DNA from 4 places in the Sphingobium sp. FG11 genome. Region 3 is predicted to be linked to each of the others. Evidence: riboswitches for the same ligand, from Rfam matches in the RefSeq annotation. Region 3 holds a riboswitch; each other region holds the start of a gene.
The links. A riboswitch is a leader RNA that binds a small molecule or an ion and turns the genes downstream of it on or off. The one in region 3 is predicted to bind cobalamin.

Region 1 (5,959 bases), on a different contig from region 3:
GCCAGTCGATGTGCAGGCCGTCCGCACCGGGCCAAGCGTGGGGATTGATGCCAGTGGACAGGTCGATCCACGGTTCGGCTGTCGCCGAGAAGCGGGCTTTGGCGTCATCCAGCCGGCCGCCGTGAAAGGTCCATGACGTCATGCCAGCCGCATCCCGACAACCGTCGCGATGAGCAATCCCGTCTCGACCAGTTCGATGCCCGCGCCGTGGCCATCGCCAGAAATGCCGCCGATTGATCGTCGTAGCCAGTGGCTCCACAGGAACAGCAAAAGCGGCGTCGCCAGCAGGCAGGGGCTGCGCCATGCGGCGGCGGCCAGCGCCACTGCCCACAGGCCGATGTCGACGGGGCGTACGGCGTCGCGAAAGCGCGAGGCGAGGCCGGCGTGGAGCGGTGGCAGCCAGCGCGTCCAGACGAGGGGGGCAATCCGCGCTGCAAATGGGATTAGCGCGAGCGCCAGCCATGCGTGGCCGATGACGAGGGTGTGGAGCAGAACCAGCTTGGCGATCAACTGCAACGCGATGGCGACCACGCCAAAGCTGCCGACATGCGGGTCGGCCATCACCGCAAGCAGGCGATCGCGATCCTTGTGCGCCGCGCCACGCGCATCGGCGAGATCGGATAGCCCGTCGAGGTGAAGCGCGCCCGTCACGCTGACCCACAGGGCGAGCGCGGCCAGCGTGCCGGTCCACTCGTCGATAAAGGCGCCAGCCCAGCCGCCTGCCGCCACCAATGCGCCGACGATCAGCCCGATGAAGGGGAACCAGCGCATCGAGGCTGCAAATTCAGCATCCGTGGCCGCGACGGAAGGTGCAGGCAGCCGGGTCAGGAATTGCAGTGCGAGGATAAAGCTCTTGCCGGATGATTTCATGAGACCAGCGCCACGATCTGCGCCGTCGATGGCGCACCGGGCCACACCCGGAGGCTCAGAAGGGCGGCATAGGGCAGGTCGAACGCCCAGCATTGGCGCTGGCTCAGGCCGCAAAGGATGGCAAGGGTGGCGCGCATCGCCCCGCCATGGGTGACGACGAGCGTATTTTGCGGTTCGAGGTCGCCTAAAGCCGCCGCTACCCGGTTCACCAAATCCGACCAGCGTTCGCCCTGGGGGGGCGGATTGGCGTCGGGATCGTCCCAGAATGCGCCGATCGCCGCCTCGTCCAGATTCTGCGAGGATTGCCCCTCCCAGTCGCCGAAATGTAGTTCGCGCCAGCGCGGATCGATGGTGGCGGCAAGCGCGCGATCTCGCGCGATCGCTGAAGCGGCGTGTTCGGCACGACTGAGATCGGAACTAACGATATGGTCGATAGCGAGAGGACCCGCCCGAACACGACAGGCCTCGATCCCCGCCGGAGTCGATGCGACATCGGTGTGGCCGATCATGCGGCCGGGAATCTCGGGCGCGCCGTGCCGCAGGAGATGGAGGAGGAACGCCGACATTCAAGCTGCCGAAACGGCGGCCTCCGCAAAGGTCGCCATCTGTGCGTGCGTCGCCAGCGCCGCATGGACGATGTTGGCGGCGACGGCCGCGCCGCTGCCTTCACCCAGCCGCATGTCGAGCCGCAGCAGGGGATTGAGGCCCAAGGCTTTGAGCAATCCTTCGTGGCCCGGCTCCGCCGAACAATGACCGGCCAGGCAATGCGCCGTGATTTGTGGGGCGGCCGTTGCGAGCGGCGCGATGGCCGCGCAACTGATGAACCCGTCGAGCAGCACCGGCACGCGCAACTGGCGCGCGCGCAAAATCGCGCCCGCCATCGCAGCGATCTCGCGCCCGCCGACCCGGCGGAGCGTTTCGAATGCGGTGGCCGGGGCGTCACTGTGAAAGGCGAGGGCGCTGTCGACCACGGCGATTTTGCGGTCGATGCCGGCATCATCGACGCCGGTGCCCGGCCCGGCCCATAAAGCGCCATCGCCGCCCAGACTGCGCGCGCATAACGCTGCTGCCGCCGTCGAATTGCCGATACCCATTTCGCCGAGCACGAGCAGGTCGAGCGAGCTATCTACACTGTCCGCGCCCGCCGACAGCGCCGTCAGGCACTCCGCTTCCGTCATCGCGGGGGCAATCGTGAAGTCGGCGGTCGGCCGGTCGAGATCGAGCGCGACGATTCTGAGGTCGAGTCCGGCCGCGCCGGCCAGCGCGTTGATGGCGGCGCCGCCCGCCCTGAAATTGCCCACCATCTGCGCGGTCACTTCGGCGGGAAAGGCACTGACGCCCCGCGCGGTCACGCCATGATTGCCCGCGAAGATCACGGCGCGCGCCCGATCGATGCGGGGGATAGCACGACCCTGCCATCCGGCGAAGAAGATCGCGATATCCTCCAGTCGGCCGAGCGATCCGGCGGGCTTGGTGAGTTGCGCCTGCCGCTCGCGCGCCTGATCGATTGCGGCTTCGTCTGGTGCGATGCTTTCGTGGAGTGCGGCCTCGAAATCCGCGATATGGGAAAAGATCATTCCGCGACAAACCCCGGCGGCGGCGTGCGGGTGATGAAATGGCCCTTCACCCCCGATGGCCAGTTGGCGAAGGGCACGCGGCCATGATCGCTCGCCGCATAATGGACGGCATAATCCAGAATCGCGCGGGCGGCCTCGCCATCGGGCGTGAACCGCCCCAGCACATAGCCGACCTTGCCCGGCGCGCGCAGATGCACCGTGCAGAAATCGCTACAGGCGAACAGGCAGGGCATTTCCTGCACGGCGATGTCGGCATAGCGCGGGTCAGACGCCTTGGCGTCGCGGAGCGCCGCGACGAGGCGGGCACCGCCACGCGAGCCGTCATCATCTTCTCTCGCCTCCGCCGAATGGCGGCAGGTGTTGCAGGCGACGATGGCGGGGCCGTCTTCGACTGGTTTCAGCATCCTCGCGCCTTCGCGACGATGAATGGACAGGAAATGAGGATCATCAAACAGGCACCCTACGACATCGGGGCCGTCGATGCGGGACGTGCCCGGCGCTTGGACGCGCCAGACAGACCCGCAAAGCGCGGCCGGCCATGTCGTCTCTCGGGTTCACCCCCGTCCGCCCGGAACACCCTGTCCGCACGAAGGACGACCGCGACCGGCAGGTCTCCTGGCTCGCGGGTCCATGCCGGTTCGCGCCGCCTTCTCAAGATCGATCGACCTCAATGGCATGATGCGCGATGGCTCGCCGCTTACAGTTGCAGGGGCAGCCGGGGATTATCACCCCGTTCCCATTTTCATCCCCGTAAAGGGGAACCTGTCGCGCCGTGGGCCATAAGTCGAGCATCGCGCCGCGTCAATCGGGACGCGGGGCGATCCTTTCGAGCGGCACGACCAGCGGCGCGGCATGAGCGAGGTCGATATGCGCCCTGATGCCATAAACCGCCGCCAGATTTTCGGGCGTCAGTACTTCTGCGGGCGCGCCATCCGCTATAAGGCGGCCTTCCCGCATCAACAGCAGGCGGTCGCAATAACGAGCCGCCATCATGAGGTCGTGCAGCACGGCGATCACCAGCCCCCCGGCCCGCGCCTCGCGCGCGAGCAATTCCATGACGTCGAGCTGATGCCCCGGATCGAGCGCGGCGAGTGGCTCGTCGGCGACCAGACCCGGCGCGCCGACGGCGAGCGCCCGCGCCAGCATGACCCGCGCCCGCTCGCCACCGGACAATTCGGTGGCGATCCGGTCGCGCAGATGGCCGACATCGGCACGGTCGAGCGCTTGCGCCACCTGCTCCCGGTCCGTGTCGGAGATATGCGACATCGGACCTAAATGCGGCAGACGGCCAAGTGCGACGAGCCGCTCGACCGAGAGCGGCCAGTGCAGCGTCTGGCCCTGCGGGAGATAGGCGATCGATCGTGCGACGACGCGGCGGCCGATGCTGGTCACGGGCTGGCCATCGATCAGGGCCGATCCTTCGCTTGGAGGGACGAGGCCCAGCATGGCCCGCACCAGCATCGATTTGCCCGCGCCGTTCGGGCCGATGATGCCGACCAGCGATCCGGGCGCGAGGGTCGCGCTGACTTGATCCACCACCGCCCGCTGCCCCAGCCGGACGGAGAGGCGGTCGAATGTCACGCTCACCATAGCCGCCGCTCCCGCAACAGATGGACGAGAAAGACCGGCACGCCGAGAAAAGCGGTCAGCACGCCGAGCTTTAGCTCATTCTGCGTGGAGATGAGCCGCACCGCTATGTCGGCGAGTGTCAGCAGCACCGCGCCCGCAAGCATCGAGGGAAGGAGAACGGCCGAGGGACTCCGGTCCGTCCACGGCCGCACCAGATGCGGCACGATCAGCCCGACGAACCCGATCGATCCCGACACCGCGACTGCGCCGCCCACGCCGATGCCGACGCCGAGCAGCAGGCGCAGCCGCGTCCGCCGCAGATCGACACCCAGCGCTTGCGCGCCATCCTCGCCTAGCGACAATGCATCGAGTGCGCGCCCGTCGAACAGCAGCAGCGCGGCGCCAATGACGATACAGGGCAGGGCGATCCAGACATGATCGACCGATCGATTTTCGATCGAGCCGAGCAGCCAGGTGGTGATTTCCATCGCCGCGAAGGGATTGGAGGAGAGGTTGAGCGCAAGGCTGATCCCGGCGCCCGCCATGGTCGATACCGCGATGCCCGCGAGGATCAGCGTCAGCGGGCTTTCCGAATGGCCCGACAGAGTGAATAGCAGGACGAGCGCGAGCAGGCCTGCGCCGATTGCGAGCGCGGGTAGCATCAGCGGATTCCATTGGGCAAGGCCGAAATAGATCGCGCCCACCGCACCCAGAGCCGCCGCGTTGGACGCGCCGATCACCGACGGTTCGGCCAGCGGATTGCGCAGATAGCCTTGCAGGGCCGCACCAGCGAGACCCAGCATCGCTCCGACCATCAGGCCCACCAGCACACGCGGCAGGCGCAGGTCGAGGAGGATCGCCGTCGCGAGCGGATCGCCATGACCGGCCAGCACCGCCATCAGGCGCGTGGGCGCAATCGTGGCCGCGCCGATCGAGAGCGAGGCGACGGCCGCGAGCAGAATCAGCAGGATCAGACCGGGGATCAGCGCGCGATGGCGAAGGACGGGATGTTGGGCGGTCGGCACGGCGTCTCGCATGTGGATCGATCGCCCCGGCTGCGCTTGTCTCGCGCTTGTGGGGCGTTATGGATGGCGCTCTATGCCATGGTTCAAATCCCCGCGCACGGCCTATCTGGCCCTGATCGCTGTCATGCTGCCGGTCGGAGCGGGGGTGATGGCGTCGGCGGCCCGGCCCGTGGCACGGCCCCAGCGCATCGTGTCGTTCAACATGTGCGCGGACCAGTATCTGCTTGCGCTTGCCGACCCTGCGCAGATTGCAGGGCTGACCCGGAACGCGACAAATCGGGAATTGTCGGCGGCGGCGGACAAGGTTGGCCGCATCCACATCTTGTCGAGCGCCGCCGAGGAAGTGATGGCGATCAGCCCCGATCTGGTGGTGGGCGCGCCCGCGCGGCGCGGCCTGATGATGGAGGCACTGGCGGGACAGAATTATCGCACCGTCCCGCTCGAAAGCGCCGAAAGCTATGCCGATATCGTCGCGCAGATCCGCACGGTCGCGGCGGCGGTCGGCCATGTCGCGCGAGGCGAGGCGCTGGTCGCGCGGATGGACAGGGCGCTGACGGCGCTGCCAAAGGCGGGGGAAGGCAAGGTCGCGGCCTATTACCAGCGGCGCGGATTCCTGACCGGGACGGGGACACTGATCGATGAATTGATGAGGCGTGTGGGCCTCGTCAATCTGGCGGGTAGGCTCGGCAAGCCGGTGCTGTCGCAGATGAGCCTGGAGGAATTGATGGTCGCGCGGCCCGATTATCTCATCGTGGAAAGCGCGACCGACCGGGTGACCGATCAGGGCACGGAAATGCTGCACCATCCGCTGCTGCGCCATATCCCGCGTCTGCGCATTCCGCAGGCGTGGACGGTATGCGGCGGCCCCGCCTATGTGCTGGCGGCGGAATCACTGGTACGCCAGTTACGGGCGCGCCG
Region 2 (5,959 bases), on a different contig from region 3:
ATTCGAGCCGCATCCGCGCGCCACGGGCGAAGTGATTTTCATGCGCGGCGCAATCGCCCACGGCATAGATGTCGGGCAGCGAGGTGCGGCAATATTCGTCCACATCCACGCCATTGCCGCCCACCGCGCCCGCCGCGATCAGCGGGCCGGTTTCGGGGACGATGCCGATGCCGACGATCACCATGTCGGTTGCGATCCGCTCGCCATCCTGCATCAGCACGGCGGTCGCCTGACCGTCCGTCACTTCGATGCAATCCATCTTCGCGTCGGTGCGCAGGTCGACGCCATGGGCGCGATGCTCGCCCTCGTAAAAGCGCGACAAGGGTTCACCGGCCACCCGCGCCAGCACCCGGTCGAGCGCTTCGAGCAGGACGACCTTCTTGCCGAATTTCGACAGCACCGCCGCCGCTTCCAGCCCGATATAGCCGCCGCCGATCACCGTCACATGGTTGATGCTGTCGATCTTCGCCATCATCGCGTCGACATCATCGCGGCGGCGCACGCCATGGACGTTGGGCGCATCGGCGCCGTTGCAGGTCAGCATGCGCGGATTGCCGCCGGTGCACCAGATCATCTTGCCATAGCCGATCTCGCGGTCGCCCACGGTCACGAATTTCCCGACCGGATCGACGCTTTTGACGCGGTGGCCGAGCAGCATGTCGATCTTTCGCTCTTCCCAGAAGGAGGCGGGGCGGATCAGGATGCGGTCGAAGCTCTTGTCGCCGGCGAAATATTCCTTGGACAAGGGCGGGCGCTCATAGGGCGGGTCCTTTTCGTCGCCGATCATCGCGATCGACCCTTCAAAGCCCGACTGGCGCAGCGAAATTCCCGCCTGAGCGCCGGCATGGCCCGCACCCACGATCAGAACGTCATAATAGCTCACTGCATCCCCCTAGCATATTCGTTGCGGCGTGATTTGGCCCGCTTTGGACAGGCTTTCAAGGGGAAACCGCAGCGGACGATGGGTGGCCGCGGTGAGCGAGGCGACCGGATAGGGTCGCCTCGCTCGATCTTCATGACGGTCAGAAGCGGGCTTTGAAGCCGCCATAAGCGGCGCGGCCTGCGGTCTGGAAGCCGATATTCTCGCGATACTCCTCGTCAAACAGATTTTCGACCCGCCCGTATAGTGAGAGGCCCGGCATGATCTGCACATCCGCGCCGATATTCACCACCGTATAGGCCTTGAGCGTCTCGACGTTGAAGGTCGCGAAATTGGTGTCCAGCGCCTTGCCATTATAGCGCGCCGTTACGTTCGCGCCGAAACGGTCATCCTTCGACCGCCAGGCGAGATTGGCGCTGCCGATATTGCCGGGGCGACGCACCAGGCGGAGGTCGTTTTCGTCCTTCGCGGTCAGATAGGTGTAGGCGCCATCGAACCGGAAGCCTGCGGGCAGCACGAAGTTTGCCGACACTTCGACACCCTCATGCGGGGATTTTCCCGCGAGATTATCGACGGTGTAGACGGGAAAATAGACCGTTATGATGCGGTCGCGCAGCTTCGCGTTGAAATAGGTCACGTCGATCCGGCCATGGCCGCCCAGGAACGACTGTTCCGCGCCCACTTCCCAGCCGGTCGACTTTTCAGGCTTCAGGTCGGGCTTGCCGACGAAACCGCTCGTCGGTGAAAATCCGAACAGTTCGAAAAAGTCGGGCGCCTTGACGCCAGTGCCGCCCGCCGCGTGGAGGCGGGTGCCGAAATCGAAGCGATAGCTGGCCTGTGCATGCCAGGTGGTCGAATCGCTGAAACGGTTGTTGAAATCCTTGCGGATCGATCCGCCCACGCCGATCCGGTCGCCGACGGTCAGCTGATACTGGCCGACGATGCCCCAATTATCCGTCGTGTTGAACGGGTTCGGACCAGTGAGGAACAGCGAGGTGCCCTGAAACTCCTCCCGCTCATAATCCACCGCGCCGGTGATCGCATGGGTGACAGTGTCGTCGCCCAGTTTCAGCGTCGAGGCAAGCGACACTTTGCGGCGGCGGCCGGTATTGCCGAAAGTCTCGACGCCATTGTCATCAAAGGCGCGGCGGCGCGAATTGTTGAGCTGGGCGCTGAGGTCGGTGGTCCAGCGGCCATCCTGTGTGCTGTAATTGGCGCCCACGAGCGCATAGAAGGCGCTGTTGGTATAGTGGCCGCCGGAATCGATCGCATTGCCGGTCAGGAAGTAATCCTGATCGTTGAGGTCCGCATCGGTGTAATTGTAACGCGCGACGGCCCGCAGCGTGAGCTGGCCGATTTGATAGCCGAACTTGCCATGCACGGTTCCGATCTTCGATCCGATGTCGCGCGAGCCGCCCGGCGCGACGACGAAACCGCCAATGCCCGAATAGGAGCCGCCAATGGCATAATCGAGATCGCCCACGACGCCCGCGCCGCGCACCGCTCCCTCAAGGGTGCCGAAGGATCCGCCCTCCAGCCGCGCCGCGAAGCCCGGCATCTCGCGCCCGCTGGCGGTGATATAGTTGATGACCCCGCCGATCGCGTCGGAGCCGTAGAGCGCGCTCTGCTCGCCGCGCAGGATTTCGACCCGCGCGCCTGGATCGGACGTCAGCGTCGCGAAGTCGAACTCGCCGGCATAGGGATCGGCCGCTTCGATACCGTCGATCAGCACCAGCGTATGATTGGCCTCCGCGCCGCGAATGCGAACCTGCGTCTTGCCGCCGACCGGGCCGGTGCGGTTGACCGCAATGCCCGGCACATCGCGCAGCACATCGGAGAGGATCGTCGTCTGGCGATTTTCCAGATCGACCGGCTGGATGACCGTGGCCGACGAGCCGAGGGTCGCGGTGGAAATGCCGCCATCGCCCCGGCTGGCGGTGACGAGGATCGTGTCGGTCACTTTGGCCGGCTCGTCAGCGGCGGCGGCCTGCGCGAAGCCCGCGACGGGCAGGAATAATGCACTGCTCATCAGCGCGCGGAATCTGGATGTCGTCATGGTCAATACCCCCTTGGCGCCTTGGAGCAACGTCCGGCGGGGGCTTGCCGCTATCGCTTGTGCCGGCGTCGGCCTGCACGCGAACGAACGGTCGGCGCAGGGCAGGGGGCAGGCACATTACCCCCGACCGCGCACCGATGCGGCCCTGGCCGCATGGATTCGTCGCTCAGACGGAGAGTGACCGTGCCATGACCTTTCCCTGGACCATGACAAAGAGCGACCGGTGCGCTGGCAGGTCTCCTGGCTTGCGGGTCGTCGCTTGCTGTGCGGCCTTCCCGGAACGCGCATCCTTATGCGTTCGCCCCAGTGACCTCCGTCATGCGGCATGACGGAAGATGCACATCTCGCTCACCGCTCACAGTTGCAGGGACAGCCGCGGATCGGGTGATCCGACCCGAAAGCCGATCATCCGCACCGCATTCCCGTTTTAAGCCCTTGCGGGCACCAGCGCGATCTTCGGCAAGGCAGAACCTCGCCAAGCCGGCCCTTAATCCTGTTTGCGCGTCAGGCCAACGGCTTTGTTTGGCCGCTTCATGCCGAGGGCGCGAGGGACGCGAGGAAATCATCGTCCGGACGCATGCCGTAGCCCGACGTCATCCGGTTGGTCAGGTTGAACACGCCGATCAGTTCGATCACATAATAGATTTTCGCGTCGCTCAGGCCTGCATCCCGCAACGCCCGCACATCGGCGGCTTCCATGCGTCCGGGCTGTTCGGTCAGCTTGACGCAATAATCGGCGATCGCGCGCTCCTCGACGGTCAGTTCGACCGTGCGGTAATTGATCGCGATACGCCGCGCGCGACCATGATCGCCAATCTCTTCGCCCAGCTTGTGCCCGTGAATGAGCAGGCAGGTGGGACAGGCATTGATCGAGGATACGATCACGCCGATGAACTCGCGCTCGGCAAGGGTCAGCAGCCCATAGGCCGGATCAAGGAAGATGGGAGACATGAAAGCGCCCGCACGCGCATAACCGGCCTCGTCATAGCCCGCGAGAATGCGCGTGGAATGGAGTTCGGGTACCGGCATGGTATCGACCCATTCCTGCGGCAGCTCATAGCCTTCAACCCCAGGCAGATAGGCATAAGGGTCGTTGGATTTGAACTCCGGGGTCAGGGTCGATTTGCGGTCAGCCATCAGCGTCTCTCCAATTATCATTTCGTGTGGTGATAATCGGATATGGTTGCGCTGTCATCTGCGGAGGCCGCCGCTACTTCCGGTGTTTCGGGAATTTTTCTGGCTGAATCTTGGCTGCTACGGACACACCTTAAATCTGCTTACTATGCTTTCCTGCGATATCTTAACTGCGCACCAGCCTTGGCCGACGATTTACCTATTATGATGATCGCGATCTCATTCACGCCCTTGCCACGCTCCTCTGGGGCATATGGGCAAAGCGGCGCTTCAAATCATGGGGAGTGTGCTCCCCATGATTTGAACACGCAAACGCTGACATTAACGACAATTGGAATGAGCTTAAGTTATCCCGGAATGGAATATAATCCCATCACACCGACCATTGCGGCGGGCCGTTATAGCCGCGCTGCGGCATTTCGCGGCCGCGGTTGATGGTCATATTTTTGATACGCCAGCCTTCGCCGGTGCGCTCGAACTGCAGTTTATAGATTGCCAGCGACCAGTGACCGTCATTGTCCTCGACCGGCCGTCCATTGGGCCATTTCGACAGCGCGATCAGATGCCAGTGTCCGCGCGCGACATCGCCGTCCACATCGATCAGCGGGTTCATCACATTGTGCGAAACATAGGGAGTGGCCCGCAGCGTGTTGAAAAGCGCGCGCACTGCCTCGCGCCCTTTTGCCTGGCCGATCGTGCCGCAGTCGTCCCAGATGCCATCTTCCGTGAACAGATCGGCAGACGGGCCCATATGGCTTGGTCCCTGACCTTCCCAGCCGCCGTCATTATAGTGAGTGTAGAGCGACATCAGCCGCGTAATATCTTCATGATCCTCGATCAGCTGCACTCGCTCTTCGAGCGTCGTCGGCCGCTTGCGATTGGGACCGAAGGATGTTCCTTCGAACGGGTCTGAGGCATTGGCCATGATTCACTCTCTCCTTGATAAGCTGATTGATCGGGCGAGGGGGGCGACGAGCATCGTCAGCCCTGTCGAACCCTCGCGGCCATCACTGCGCCGTCAGCCCGCCATCGACCAACAGAGCGGTGCCGTTGCAGAAAGACGCATCATCCGAAGCGAGGAAGGCGATCGCCGAAGCCATTTCCGAAGGGTCTCCCAACCGCCCGGCGGGTATGATCGCCTTGATCTGGGCGGTCTGGACTTCAGGATCGTCCAGCGAATCCCCGAGCATCGCGGTTTTCGTCCAGCCAGGGTGCACCGAATTCACGCGGATGCCATGTTTCGCATTTTCGATCGCCACCACCTTGGTCAGCATCAGGACGGCGCCCTTGCTCGCGCAATAGGCGCCACCATATTCGCCGGCCACGAGCGATGCGGTCGACGCGACGTTGACGATCGCGCCTACGCGTCCGGTCGATTGCCACTCGCGCGTCGCAATCCGGCAGCCCAAAAACGCCGTGGTCCCGTTGACATCAAGCTGGCGACGCCAGTCGGAGAGTTCCATGTCGACGACATGGGCCTGAATGGCGATGGCGGCGTTGTTCACCAATATGTCCAGCGCGCCCAGCTCATCCCGCGTCGCCTGGAGAACATTCTCCCATGACGCTTCGTCGACGGCATCATGCGCGATTCCGATCGCGCGATAGCCCGCCTGTCGAAGCTCGGCAGCCCGTTCCTCGACACCGGCCTGATTAAGGTCGGTCAGCGCAACCAGCGCGCCCTCTTCCGCCAGGCGCTTCGCCGTCGCAAAGCCAATCCCGATCGGAGAGGCCGCTCCTGTCACGATCGCTACCTTGTCCCGCAATCCTCTCATACCCACTCCCGCTATTGAAATTCGTTTCCGCTAGAGCGGATTCCGATCGGTCCGCTTTGATTGCGCCAATTTTGTCTGATTGGTCGCGTCTCGATCAAGTCGTTGAGTGATCTTCCC
Region 3 (5,959 bases):
AACAAGCCGGTGACGATACCGACCCAGCGATGGGTCAGGTACAGCCACCGCTTGCCGCGATGCCGCCATCGGGCGCGCGCATCAGAAATGCGCGGTCACCGATATGTCGATGGAGCGGGGACGCCCCAAAATCCACTGATCGTCATTATAGGTGGTGGTCGCATAATGTTTGTCGAACAAATTATAGGCCCGCAGGTTTGCGCCCAGATTGGGCGTCAACTCATAGGTCAGCCCCGCATCGACGACCGCATAGCCCGGCACGCGATGCGCGTTGCGGTTGTCGGAGAAGGTCCGGCCGACATAGCGCAGGCTGGTATTGGCGCGAAAGCGATCGACCGGCGTCCAGTAGAGCGCCAGATTGGCTGAGACTTCGGGCACATTGGGCGGGGTGTTGCCGGTGAAAACATCGCCTGCACTGACGAAATTATCATATCTGGCGTTCAACACCGTGCCGTTGGCGTCGATGCCGAAACGGTCGGTCAGTTGCAGTGTCAGCGACGCCTCGACCCCCTTGGCGGAACGCTGGCCGATTTGCAGAATGTCGGTGGTCGGCGTCTGCTGAAAGGCGAGCCGCTTTTTCACGATGCGATAGGCCGCCAGCGTCGCGCTGCCCCGTCCGCCCAGGAATATGGCCTTGACCCCGCCTTCGACCTGATCGCCGGTGGCGTTGGTAAAGACGAACTGCGCCTTGTTCGTCGTAAAGGTCGTCAGCGTGCCCAGCGGATCGACGCCGGTCGCATATTGGCCGTACAGCGAGATATTCGATGTTGGCTGATACACGCCGCCGATCCGCCAGGTCGTGTTGCGGAATGTCCGGCTCGTCGCCCCATTGGGGAAAGCGTTGACTTCGCCTGTGCTGCCGTCCGGATTATAGACGATGTTGCGGCGCTGCACCTTGTCGCGCTCGTGACGGATGCCGGCGACCAGCGAAAGCTGGTCGGTCAGCGCCAGCCGGTCCTCGGCAAAGACGCTATATTCGTTGGTCCGCGTGCGATAGCGGGGCGCGATCCCCTGCGTGTCATAGAACAGGCCCGGTGCGAAGCTGAAGGGATCGACCGAATCCTCCTGCGGGTCAGACCCGAAATCATTGGAGTAGGTCAGCTTGATGAGGTTGGCGTCGAAGCCCACGACCAGATCATTTTTGAGGCCCGCAATCGGTTTGCTGATGCGGACGCTCGCCTGATCGCCATATTGGGTCTGGTCATGGACGATGCCGAGATTGTCCATCCGGTCGACCTGCCCGGTCTTACCATTATAGAAATAGCTCTCCAGATTCTTGAACAGCCGCTTGGATGTAAGGCGGTAAGCGGCGTTGGACAGGGTGATGCCGTCGGCCACCGTCCATTCCGCCGTCAATGTGGTGCGGTTGTCGCGATAATGGAGGCTGGCGTCGGCAACGTTATAATTGCGTCGCCGGTTGCCCTTGACCAGTTCGCCGTCGGTCAGCGGCGTGCCGAAATATTCCATCGGCCGCTGATTGCCATAATCGTTGCGCAGGGTGAGCGAGAAGCGCTCATTCGGGCGAAAGCGCAGCGCGCCCGACAAGGCGAGGCTTTTGGAATCGCCGCGATCAACATAGCCGTCCGACCGGCGGTAGCTGGCGTCGACCCGATAGGAAAATTGCTCGCTCAGCGGCCCGCCGACGCCGGCTGCCGCGCGCCAGCTATTCTGCGATCCATAGCCGGCTTCGGCGTCGATCACCATCCGGTCCACGTCAGGTGCGCGCGTGGTGACGTTGACCGCGCCGCCCAGCGCGCCCTGACCGTAGAGGACCGAGGCAGGGCCGCTCAACAGTTCGATACGCTCGACATTCCAGGGGTCGGTCGGGAAGGTGATGGTGCCCGCGACGGGGAACAGGCGCACGCCGTCCACCAGTTGCAGCACCGAACCCTGCCCCGAAAAGCCGCGCATCGTCAGCGCTGTGCCGCCATTGCCCGGATTGGCCGAAGAGGTGACGCCCGGCGCGCGCGTAACGGCGGCGAGAATGTCGAGATCGCCGCGCGCGCGTATCGTATCGCCGTCGATCCGCGCGACGCTGGCGGGCATTTCGAGCGGGGTTAGCCCCAGCCGCGATCCGGTCTCGCTGGCCTGCGTCAAAGCGCCGGGCCGGACGCCGGACACGATGATATCCGTTGAATCACTGGCGGCGCTATCCGCGAGCGCCTGTTGTGTCGTCGTTGCGGCCAGCCCCGTCGCCAGCCAGAATCCTATCGTTTTCCATTCCATTGCATGTCTTCCCGGCGTCAAGCGACACTAGGGTGGAGACGTGCCGCCAACGACGGTCGGCGCGCGCGGACAGCCGGACGCCCGAGGCGACCGCCACGCGAACCGATGCGGCCCCCACCGCCCGTTCGTCGCTCAAACGGAAAGATACCGTGCCGTGACCATCCCCTGGACCGGGCAAGAGCGACCAGACGCTGGCAGGTCTCCTGGCTCGCGGGTCATCGCGCGATGCACGGCCTTCCCAGGCCTCGCATGACTTAGCGTCCGGCCCAGTGGCTGCTTCCTCCGGCTTGGAGAAAGCGATGTGCGTCGCACTCACCGCTTACAGTTGCAGGGACAGCCGCGGAATGGGATGGGCCAGCCATCCGCACCGCGTTCCCTTTTAAGCCCTTTTCAAGGCACCGGCGCGATCATGCGCGGGACGAAAAATTGTCCCGAACGCGTCGCCCCTAGCTGGCAAATTTCCGTTCCGCAAGCTTAACGGCAGGCACAGGAGACGGGTGGGCGACGTTCCGTGCCACGGCCGGTGGACGCGCCAGCCCGAGATTTGACGAAATTCCCTATCTTGGGCAGGGAAGTAATCCGGGCGCAGGCCCGTTCTCCCATGACCGATATCTAGCGGACCAGCCTTTAGCATATGCCGACACAGTTGCTCCCTCTCGTCACCGCGGAACTTGCCGCTGCTGCTGATCCGCGCGCGGCCGCGATGGCGGGGGCGCTGGCGGCGCAATATCCCGATGCGGCGCGAGCGGTGCTCTTTTATGGCTCCTGCCTTCGGGAAGCCAATCTCGACGGGCTGATGCTGGACTTCTATTTGATCGTGTCGGATTACCGCGCGGCTTACGGGAAAAGCTGGCTCGCGGCGGCCAACCGGCGGATTCCGCCCAACGTCTTTCCATTCGAGCATCGCGGGCTGATCGCCAAATATGCCGTCCTGTCCGAAGCGGATTTCGCGCGGCTGTGCGGGCCGGATGCCGATAATGTCTCGGTATGGGCGCGCTTTGCCCAGCCATCGCGGTTGCTTTGGGCAGCGGATGAGGGCGCGCGGCAAGGCGCAATCGCGGCGGTGGCCACGGCCGCGCCGACCCTGTTGTCGCTCGCCCGGCCGATGGCGGGTGGGGCTGACGATAGCCTGGCGCTTTGGCGCACCGGCTTTGCGCTGACCTATAATGCCGAATTGCGGGCGGAAAAGACGGGGCGGTCGGTGTCGATCGTGGACGCCGACCCCGATCGCTATCGTCGTTTTGGCGACGCGGCCCTTGCCGACGGCCTGCCCGCCTCGTTGCCGACCGACCAGGCAGCGCGGCGTTGGCGCGCGTTGCAGCGGCGGGGCAAATATCTGTCGGTCGTCCGGCTCGCCAAGGCCAGCTTCACCTATGCCGGGGGGATCGATTACCTCGCCTGGAAGATCAACCGCCATGCCGGCACCGCGATCAGCATCCGGCCGTGGCAGCGGCGCTGGCCGCTATTGGGCGCGATCACTCTGCTGCCGCGGCTGTTCCGGGCAGGGGCGATTCGATAAGCGCGGCTGACAGCGCCATCGAGAGCGCCGCAAGCGTATAGGGTTTGCGCAGCACCTCATGCCCGCCGAAATCCGCGCTGTCGGCGATGTCGCCGGCATAGCCGGTCACGAACAACACCGGAATATGGCGATAGAGGGCGGGTAGCTGACGCACCATTTCGGGGCCGGTCATGTCGGGCATCAGCACGTCGCTGAGAATCAGACCGATGTCGCGATGACTGCGCAGCAGCTTTTCGGCCTTGGCCGGATGGTCGCACGCGATCGGTAGATGGCCGAGTTCGGCGAGCGCCGACATGGTCTGGTTCAGCACGCGCGGATCATCCTCCACCACCAATATGCGCGTGGGCGGATGCAGCGTGTCGGCCTGTTCGCTGATCGCCGCCTCCAGCTCGCCTGCCTCGTCCGATATCGTGCGGCGTGGCAGGTAGATCTGGACGCTCGTGCCTTTGCCGACCTGCGAATCGATGCGGATTTCGCCCTGGCTCTGGCGCACGAAGCCGAAAATCTGGCTGAGGCCGAGGCCAGTGCCCTTGCCGACCGGCTTGGTCGTAAAGAAGGGTTCGAATACCCGGCCAAGGACCTCTGGCGTCATGCCGCAACCATCGTCGATCACGCTGACGACGGCATATTCGCCCGCCACGCATTCACCGACCTCGTTTGCGCTCAGCCGGGCCTGCCCGGTTTCGATCGTCAGGCGACCGCGCCCCTCCATCGCATCCCGCGCGTTGACGCACAGGTTGAGGATCGCATTTTCCATCTGATGCTGATCCACGAAGATGCGCCAGTCGCCCGCCTGCCGATCAATGGCGACGGTGATCTGGTCGCCGATCGTCCGGTCGATCAAATCCGCCATCCCGGCGACCAGCCCGTCGGGACTGACGGTGGCGGGCAGCAGCGGTTCCGATCGCGCAAAGGCTAGCAGCCGACGGGTCAGCGCGGCCGCGCGATTGGCGCCGTCCGCCGCATTGTCGAGATGCCGCCCGGCATCTTCGGCATTCTGGTGCAGTTTGCGCTTGGCGAGTTCCAGTCCACCCACGACCACGGCGAGCATATTATTGAAATCATGCGCGATCCCGCCGGTCAGCTGGCCGACTGCCTCCATCTTGTGCATCTGGCGCAGATTATCTTCGGCCGCGGCGCGTTCGCTGGTTTCTTCCTTCAGCCGTTCATAGGCGTCGGAGAGTTCCGCCGTGCGCGCCCGGACAGCCTCCTCCAGCCGGTCCGCCCGTTCGGTCTCGGCGTCGGCGATGCGCCGCGCGGTGCGGCGCTCGCCATAGGCATTGTTGGCTACCCACAGCGCGAACAGGACGCACAGCAACAGCGCCAGCCCCAGCAATCGCGATGTCCGGCCGACCCACTCACTGCGGTCGCCCGCCAATGTCACCGCCAGGCTGCGTTCGGACAGCCGCGCATTTTCAGCGTCGATCACCTGATTGAGCAGGGTCATCATCCGCTGCACATTTTTCGATTTGCCGGCGCTATGAAATTCCGCGAGCGCCCCCATTTTCTGATCGTAGGTCGTGCGCAGGCCGATTTCGCTCAACGTTCTGCTGCGCTGATCGAAAATTGCCTGAAGCTGGCGCACATTGTCGCCCTGCCATCCCGAGTCCCGCGTCGCATAGGACAGGGTCCGGATCTGGCCGGCGGCGCTGCGCAACTGGTCCTGAAACAGCCGCCCGGTATTGGGGTCCATGCTGATGACATAGCGGGCGAGGCTGACTTCCGCCTGCGCCATGGTTGCGTCGAACCGGCGGGTCAGCGCGATCACCTCATAGCTGCGGCGTTGCTCCGCCAGCGCCTGATCCTGATCGCGCGACGCGTTGCTGGCGGTGTAGAGCAGGGCGGCGAGCGCGCCGACCAGCAGGCCGACGAGAATGACGGGCAGCACCCGGCGCGCGGCATCGCGCCAACCTTCCGCCCGCCCGTACCTGTCGCGATCCATCATCATGCGACCGTTACACTAGCCCAACAGTGCGCCGGGAGAAACCACACAGATTGTCCCGGTTCCAGCGCCAGAATTCAGTCCGGCGCGGGGATGGCTCGACCGATCGCCTCAGGCGATCGCGCCCGTGGCCTTTCCGGCGACCTCGAACATGCCGATAATCTGCGTGACCTGATCGTCGGAATGTTCGGCGCACAGCGAACAGCGCAGCAGGAACGTGCCCGCAGGCGTCGCGGGCGGGCGGGCCATGTTGACGTAGAGGCCCAGTTCCA
Region 4 (5,959 bases), on a different contig from region 3:
ATCGCGACGCTCAACGCCAGCGAGGGCGGGCAGGTGAGCGAAGGCGCGCTGCTGGCCAAGATCGACAAGGCCGAATAAGGGAACATCCGCGCGGCAGGCTCGTAATGAGGGAGCGGGGCGGCGCATCTTCGCCCGCCTGCTTCGAGGATCGCCGATCATGACCCACGCCGATTTCCTGCGCGAACAATGCTATATCGACGGTCAATGGTGCGACGCCGACAGTGGCGAAACCGTCGATGTCACCGATCCGGGCAAGGGCGTCAGGCTGGGCTGCGTGCCCGCCATGGGGCAGGCGGAAACGGCGCGGGCCATCGCGGCGGCGCAGGCGGCGCTGCCCGGCTGGCGCGCCCGCACCGCCGCCGACCGCGCGACGCTGCTGCGGCGGCTGTTCGATCTGATGATGGCGAATCAGGATGCGCTGGGCGAATTGCTGACCCGCGAGCAGGGCAAGCCCTTAGCCGAGGCGAAGGGCGAGATCGCCTATGCCGCGGGCTTTGTCGAATGGTTCGCCGAAGAAGGCAAGCGCGCCTATGGCGAGGTCGTGCCCTCCCACGCCGCCGACAAGCGCATCGTCGTGCTGAAACAGGGCGTCGGCGTCGTCGGCGCGATCACGCCCTGGAATTTTCCGACCGCGATGGTCACGCGCAAACTGGCCCCGGCGCTCGCGGCGGGATGCACGATCGTCATCAAGCCTGCGTCCGCGACCCCCTTTTCCGCGCTGGCGCTGGGCGTGCTGGCGCAGCAGGCGGGCATTCCGGCGGGCGTCATCAACATCGTCACCGGCTCCGCGCGCGCAATCGGCGGCGAATTGACCACGAACCCGCTCGTGCGCAAGATCAGCTTCACCGGATCGACCGAGACCGGCCGGGCGCTGCTGCGCGCCTGCGCCGACACGGTGAAGAAAGCCAGCATGGAACTGGGCGGTAACGCGCCCTTCCTCGTATTCGACGATGCCGATATCGACGCGGCGGTCGAAGGAGCGATGGCGTCGAAATTCCGCAACAACGGCCAGACCTGCATCTGCACCAATCGATTTTACGTGCAGGACGGTGTCTATGACGCCTTCGTCGCGAAACTGGTCGGGAAGGTGAAGGCGCTCAAGGTCGGCTATGGCCTGGATGAAGGCACAGCGGTCGGCCCGCTGATCGACGGCAAGGCTGTCGAAAAGGTGGAGGAGCATGTCGCCGACGCGATCAAAGGCGGTGGCGCGCTGCTGACGGGCGGGCGGCGCAGCAGCCTTGGCGGCTTCTATTATGAACCGACCGTCATCGCCGATGTCGCGCCGGACATGAAGCTGGCGCGCGAAGAGACGTTCGGACCGCTCGCCGGGGTCATCCGCTTTTCTGACGAGGCGCAGGCGATCCGCCTCGCCAATGACAGCGAGTTCGGCCTCGCCAGCTATTTCTACGCAAGCGACCTTGGCCGCGTCTGGCGTGTCGCCGAAGCGCTGGAAGCGGGCATGGTCGGCATCAATACCGGCCTCATCTCCACCGAGGTCGCCCCCTTTGGCGGGGTGAAACAATCGGGCCTTGGTCGCGAAGGCTCCCGCCACGGCCTCGACGATTATATGGAGCTGAAATATCTCTGCATGGGCATCGGCGCTCCGGGCTGACCCGGCGGGTTGGCAAAACAGCATTGGCTTGGGGCCGGTTTTGATCTAGGGCGAGCGCGCAAGGACCGGGTAAAGCCGGACCTCGCATGATCGCGCCGGTGCCCCCTTTCGGGGCTTAATCGGGAATGCGGTGCGGGCGCCCCAAAGCGCCCAAATCCGCGGCTGTCCCTGCAACTGTAAGCGGATAGCGCGATGCACAGGCTCCCCATCAAGGGAGCGGTCACTGGACGGCGCATCGGCGCCACGTTCGGGAAGGCGTGCATCAAGCTGTGACCCGCGAGCCAGGAGACCTGCCGGCGCTCCGGTCGCTCTTGCCTTGGTCCAGGGGATGGTCATGGCACGGTAACTCTCCGTCTGAGCGACGAACTGTGCGGCTGGGGCTGCACGGTCGCGTGGCTATGGGCGATGTGTCGCGCCCGCCCGTCGTTGCGCGCCGACCGGACCTGTCCGGCAAGCCCCGCTCTGTCTCGCTCCGGCGCGCGGAGAGTTATCCATGTCCGACCTGTCCAAGGTGCCGGTCACCATCGTCACCGGCTTTCTGGGCGCCGGCAAGACCACGCTCATCAGCCACCTGATCCGCAATGCGGGCGGGCGGCGGCTGGCGGTGGTCGTCAACGAGTTCGGTTCGCTCGGCGTCGATGGCGACATATTGGCGTCGTGCGCCATTCCCGATTGCCCGGCGGAAAATATCGTTGAACTGGCCAATGGCTGCATCTGCTGCACCGTGGCCGATGATTTCATCCCCACCGTCGAAACGCTGCTCGCGCTCGATCCGCGCCCCGACCATATCCTCATCGAAACATCCGGACTGGCCTTGCCCAAGCCGTTGCTCAAGGCGTTCGACTGGCCCGCGATCCGCAGCCGCATCACCGTGGACGGCGTGCTGGCGCTGGCCGATGCCGAAGCGGTCGCGGCGGGCCGGTTCGCGCCCGATGTCGCCGCGCTCGACGCGCAGCGCGCCGCCGATCCCGGCATCGACCATGAAACGCCGCTGTCCGAAGTGTTCGAGGACCAGCTTGCCTGCGCCGACATGGTGCTGCTGACCAAGGTCGATCTCGCCGGGGCGGAGGGCGTCGCCGCCGCCCGCGCCGTCATCGCGGCGGAATCGCCCCGGCCCGTGCCGGTGATCGAACTGACCGAAGGCGTGGTCGATCCGCACCTGATCCTGGGTCTTTCCGCTGCCGCCGAGGATGATATCGCCGCGCGCCCGTCGCATCATGATGGCGAGGACGATCACGAGCATGAGGATTTCGACAGCATCGTGGTCGAATGGGGCGAAATCGCCGATCCCGCTTTGCTCGCCACCCGGATCGAGGCGCTCGCGCGCGACCAGAATATCCTGCGGGTGAAGGGATATGCCGCCGTCGCGGGCAAGCCGATGCGGCTGCTGGTGCAGGCGGTCGGCGCGCGGGTGCGGCACCAATATGACCGGCCATGGCGGCCGGACGAAGCACGGCGGACGACGATGGTCGTCATCGCCGAGCATGACCATATCGACGCCGACGCGATCCGCGCGACACTGCTGGGATAAAAGCGCGCGATGCACGTCATCTTCCGCGAAACGCACGGGATGGAGGAAAATGCCGTCCCGCAGGATCTCGGGCAGTCGCCCGCGGATCTCGTGGTCCTGTCCTTTTCGGACAGCGACCTTGGCGCGTTCGCGGCGGCATGGCATCAGGCGCGCGGCTTCAATGCTGGCTTTCCGACGCTCCGGCTCGCCAGTCTGGCGACGCTGATGCACCCGTTGTCGGTCGACACCTATGTCGAGCGGACGCTGGCGGGCGCGAAGGCGATCCTGATCCGGCTGATCGGTGGCACCCCCTATTGGAGCTATGGGCTGCAACAGGTCGAGGCGCTGGCACGTTCGCGCGGCGTCGCGCTGGCGGTGCTGCCCGCCGACGGCTTTGAAGACGGGCGGCTCGATGCCGCGTCGACCGTGCCCGTGCCCGTTTTGCGCGACCTGGCGCGGCTGTGTGACGCGGGCGGGGCGGAATCGGCGCAGGCCGCGCTGGCCATGCTTGCACAGGCGGCCGGGTTGATCGACGAGTCGGCGCAGCATAGCGCGCCGCTGCCGCTGGTCGGCGGCTGGCATCCCGCGCTGGGCGTTGTCGATCCCGAAGCCTTCCCGCGCGATCCCGAGCGGCCGCTGGTGCTCATCATCTTCTACCGCTCCTATCTGACCGCGTATGATCTCGATCCCTTCGCGTCACTGACTGCCGCGTTCGAAAGGCGCGGCTTCGCGGCGCTGTCGATCTTCGCGCCGTCGCTCAAAAGTCCCGAAGCCCGCGACCGGATCGACCGATGGGTGCGTGGCCTCGCGCCAGCCGCGATCGTCAACGCCACCGCCTTTTCCGCGCGCGGCGAGAGCGGCGACACCCCGCTCGACGGCGCGGGCGTGCCGGTGTTCCAGCTCGCGCTCGCCACCGCGAGCCGGGCGGGCTGGGCGGACACATCGCGCGGCTTGTCACCGGCCGACCTTGCCATGCATGTCGTTTTGCCGGAGATTGACGGACGCATCTTTGCCGGTGTCGCAAGCTTCAAGGAAGCGGGCGAGCGCGATCCCGACCTCGGTTTCGCCCGCACTATCCACCGCGCCGACGCTAACCGGATCGAGGCGATCGCGGCAAAGGTCGCGGGCTGGATCGCGCTCGCTCGCAAGCCTGCCGCCGACCGGCGGATGGCGCTGATCCTGTCCACCTATCCCGGCAAATCCTATCAGATGGCGCATGCTGTCGGGCTGGATGTGCTGGCTTCGGTCGAGGCGATACTCGCCGATCTGGCGGCGGCGGGCTATGACGCACGGGCCGTGGCGGACCTCGCCGCTCGTCTGGGGCAGGACCATCTGCACTGGCCGCTGGCAGAGTATCGCGCGGCGCTGGCGGAGTTGCCCGACGCGCTGCGCATCGATCTGGCCGCGAACTGGGGCGAGCCGGAGGCGGACAGCGCGGTCGTCGATGGCGCGTTCCGTTTCACGGCCCTGCGCGCGGGCGAAATGCTCATCGCCCTCCAGCCCGAACGCGGCGAGCGCGCCAGCCGCGACGATGAGTATCACGACCTGTCCCGCTGCCCGCGCCATGCCTATGTCGCCTTCTATCTGTGGCTGCGCGATCAGGGCGTCGACGCGCTCGTGCATATCGGCGCGCACGGGACGCTGGAATGGCTGCCGGGCAAGTCGGTGGCGCTGTCGGGCGATTGCTGGCCCGAGGCGCTGATCGGCGCGACGCCGCTCGTCTATCCTTTCATCGTCAACGATCCGGGCGAGGCGGCGCAGGCCAAGCGGCGCATCGGCGCGGTGACGATCGGCCATGTGCCGCCGCCGCTGGTGCAGAGCGCGAGCGGCGCGGGGCTGGCGCGGATCGAGGCGCTGCTCGATGAATTTTCCAACGCCGAAGGGCTGGACCGGGGTCGACGCGCCCGCTTGCAGGACGCCATTCAGGCCGAAGCGCGCGTGCTGGGGCTGGAGGCGGAACTCGGCCTCGACGCCGCCGCCACCCCGGTTGAGGCGATCACCCGGATCGACCGCTTCGTCTGCGACGTCAAGGAAAGCCAGTTCGGCGACGGGCTGCATATATTCGGGCGGGGCGATCAGGGCGCGGCGGAGCGGGCCGGGCTGCTGGCGGCGCTCGATGGCCGGCGCGTGCCCGCCGGCCCGTCCGGCTCGCCGTGGCGCGGGCGCGGCGACGTGCTGCCGACCGGGCGCAACCTGTATGCCATCGATCCGCGCGCCGTGCCCTCGCGCGCTGCCCATGCGCAGGGGGTTCGACTCGCCGAAGAGCTGATCCGGCGGCATTTGCAGGATCAGGGCGATTACCCGCGCGGGCTGGTGGTCGATCTGTGGGGATCGGCGACGATGCGCACGGCGGGCGAGGAGTTCGCCATGGCGCTGCACCTGCTCGGCGCCAAGCCGCTATGGGACCTGACGTCCGAGCGGGTGTCGGGCATCGAGATCGTGCCGCTGGCGTTGCTCGACCGCCCGCGCATCGACGTGACGCTGCGGGTGTCGGGCCTGTTCCGCGACGCCTTCCCGATGCTGCCGCAACTGTTCGGGCAGGCGGTGCGCGCGCTATGCGGGCGGGACGAGCCGGCCGACTGGAACCCCTTCGCCGGGCAGGCCCCCAGCCCGCGCGTTTATGGCCCGGCAGCGGGCAGCTATGGCTTGGGCCTTGGCGACGCCGCCGAAGTCTATAGCGACGAGAGCCGGCGCACGGCGGGCGAGGCATGGCTGGCGGCGTCCGCCCATATCCTCGACGCGAGCGGGGACGCGACTGACCCGCGGGCCGATCCCGATGGCCTGCGCCTGCGCGTGGCGGGGGCGGACGCCTTCGTCCATCTTCAGGATCTGCCCGA

Region 1: linked by a shared signal. The riboswitch ahead of ACODSN_RS01145 (DUF1636 domain-containing protein) and the one ahead of ACODSN_RS11210 (TonB-dependent receptor) in region 3 are both predicted to bind cobalamin.
Region 2: linked by a shared signal. The riboswitch ahead of ACODSN_RS13900 (TonB-dependent receptor plug domain-containing protein) and the one ahead of ACODSN_RS11210 (TonB-dependent receptor) in region 3 are both predicted to bind cobalamin.
Region 4: linked by a shared signal. The riboswitch ahead of cobW (cobalamin biosynthesis protein CobW) and the one ahead of ACODSN_RS11210 (TonB-dependent receptor) in region 3 are both predicted to bind cobalamin.

Annotation. Positions count from the first base shown of each region.
Region 1 covers NZ_JBMDKW010000001.1:221,018-226,976, forward strand. Annotated here, with positions in the region: gene ACODSN_RS01125 (aminotransferase class I/II-fold pyridoxal phosphate-dependent enzyme) at 1-142, opposite strand, end outside; gene ACODSN_RS01130 (adenosylcobinamide-GDP ribazoletransferase) at 139-870, opposite strand; gene ACODSN_RS01135 (histidine phosphatase family protein) at 867-1,436, opposite strand; gene cobT (nicotinate-nucleotide--dimethylbenzimidazole phosphoribosyltransferase) at 1,437-2,447, opposite strand; gene ACODSN_RS01145 (DUF1636 domain-containing protein) at 2,444-2,851, opposite strand; cobalamin riboswitch at 3,036-3,228, opposite strand; gene ACODSN_RS01150 (ABC transporter ATP-binding protein) at 3,249-4,037, opposite strand; gene ACODSN_RS01155 (FecCD family ABC transporter permease) at 4,031-5,053, opposite strand; gene ACODSN_RS01160 (ABC transporter substrate-binding protein) at 5,115-5,959, shown strand, end outside.
Region 2 covers NZ_JBMDKW010000017.1:47,063-53,021, reverse strand. Annotated here, with positions in the region: gene ACODSN_RS13905 (NAD(P)/FAD-dependent oxidoreductase) at 1-883, opposite strand, end outside; gene ACODSN_RS13900 (TonB-dependent receptor plug domain-containing protein) at 1,023-2,936, opposite strand; cobalamin riboswitch at 3,150-3,400, opposite strand; gene ACODSN_RS13895 (peroxidase-related enzyme) at 3,468-4,073, opposite strand; gene ACODSN_RS13890 (nuclear transport factor 2 family protein) at 4,444-4,995, opposite strand; gene ACODSN_RS13885 (SDR family NAD(P)-dependent oxidoreductase) at 5,078-5,842, opposite strand.
Region 3 covers NZ_JBMDKW010000011.1:75,995-81,953, reverse strand. Annotated here, with positions in the region: gene ACODSN_RS11215 (PepSY domain-containing protein) at 1-38, opposite strand, end outside; gene ACODSN_RS11210 (TonB-dependent receptor) at 82-2,226, opposite strand; cobalamin riboswitch at 2,403-2,644, opposite strand; gene ACODSN_RS11205 (hypothetical protein) at 2,861-3,745, shown strand; gene ACODSN_RS11200 (ATP-binding protein) at 3,702-5,693, opposite strand; gene spt (serine palmitoyltransferase) at 5,799-5,959, opposite strand, start outside.
Region 4 covers NZ_JBMDKW010000003.1:47,403-53,361, reverse strand. Annotated here, with positions in the region: gene ACODSN_RS03270 (acetyl/propionyl/methylcrotonyl-CoA carboxylase subunit alpha) at 1-78, shown strand, start outside; gene ACODSN_RS03265 (NAD-dependent succinate-semialdehyde dehydrogenase) at 158-1,612, shown strand; cobalamin riboswitch at 1,692-1,924, shown strand; gene cobW (cobalamin biosynthesis protein CobW) at 2,106-3,143, shown strand; gene cobN (cobaltochelatase subunit CobN) at 3,153-5,959, shown strand, end outside.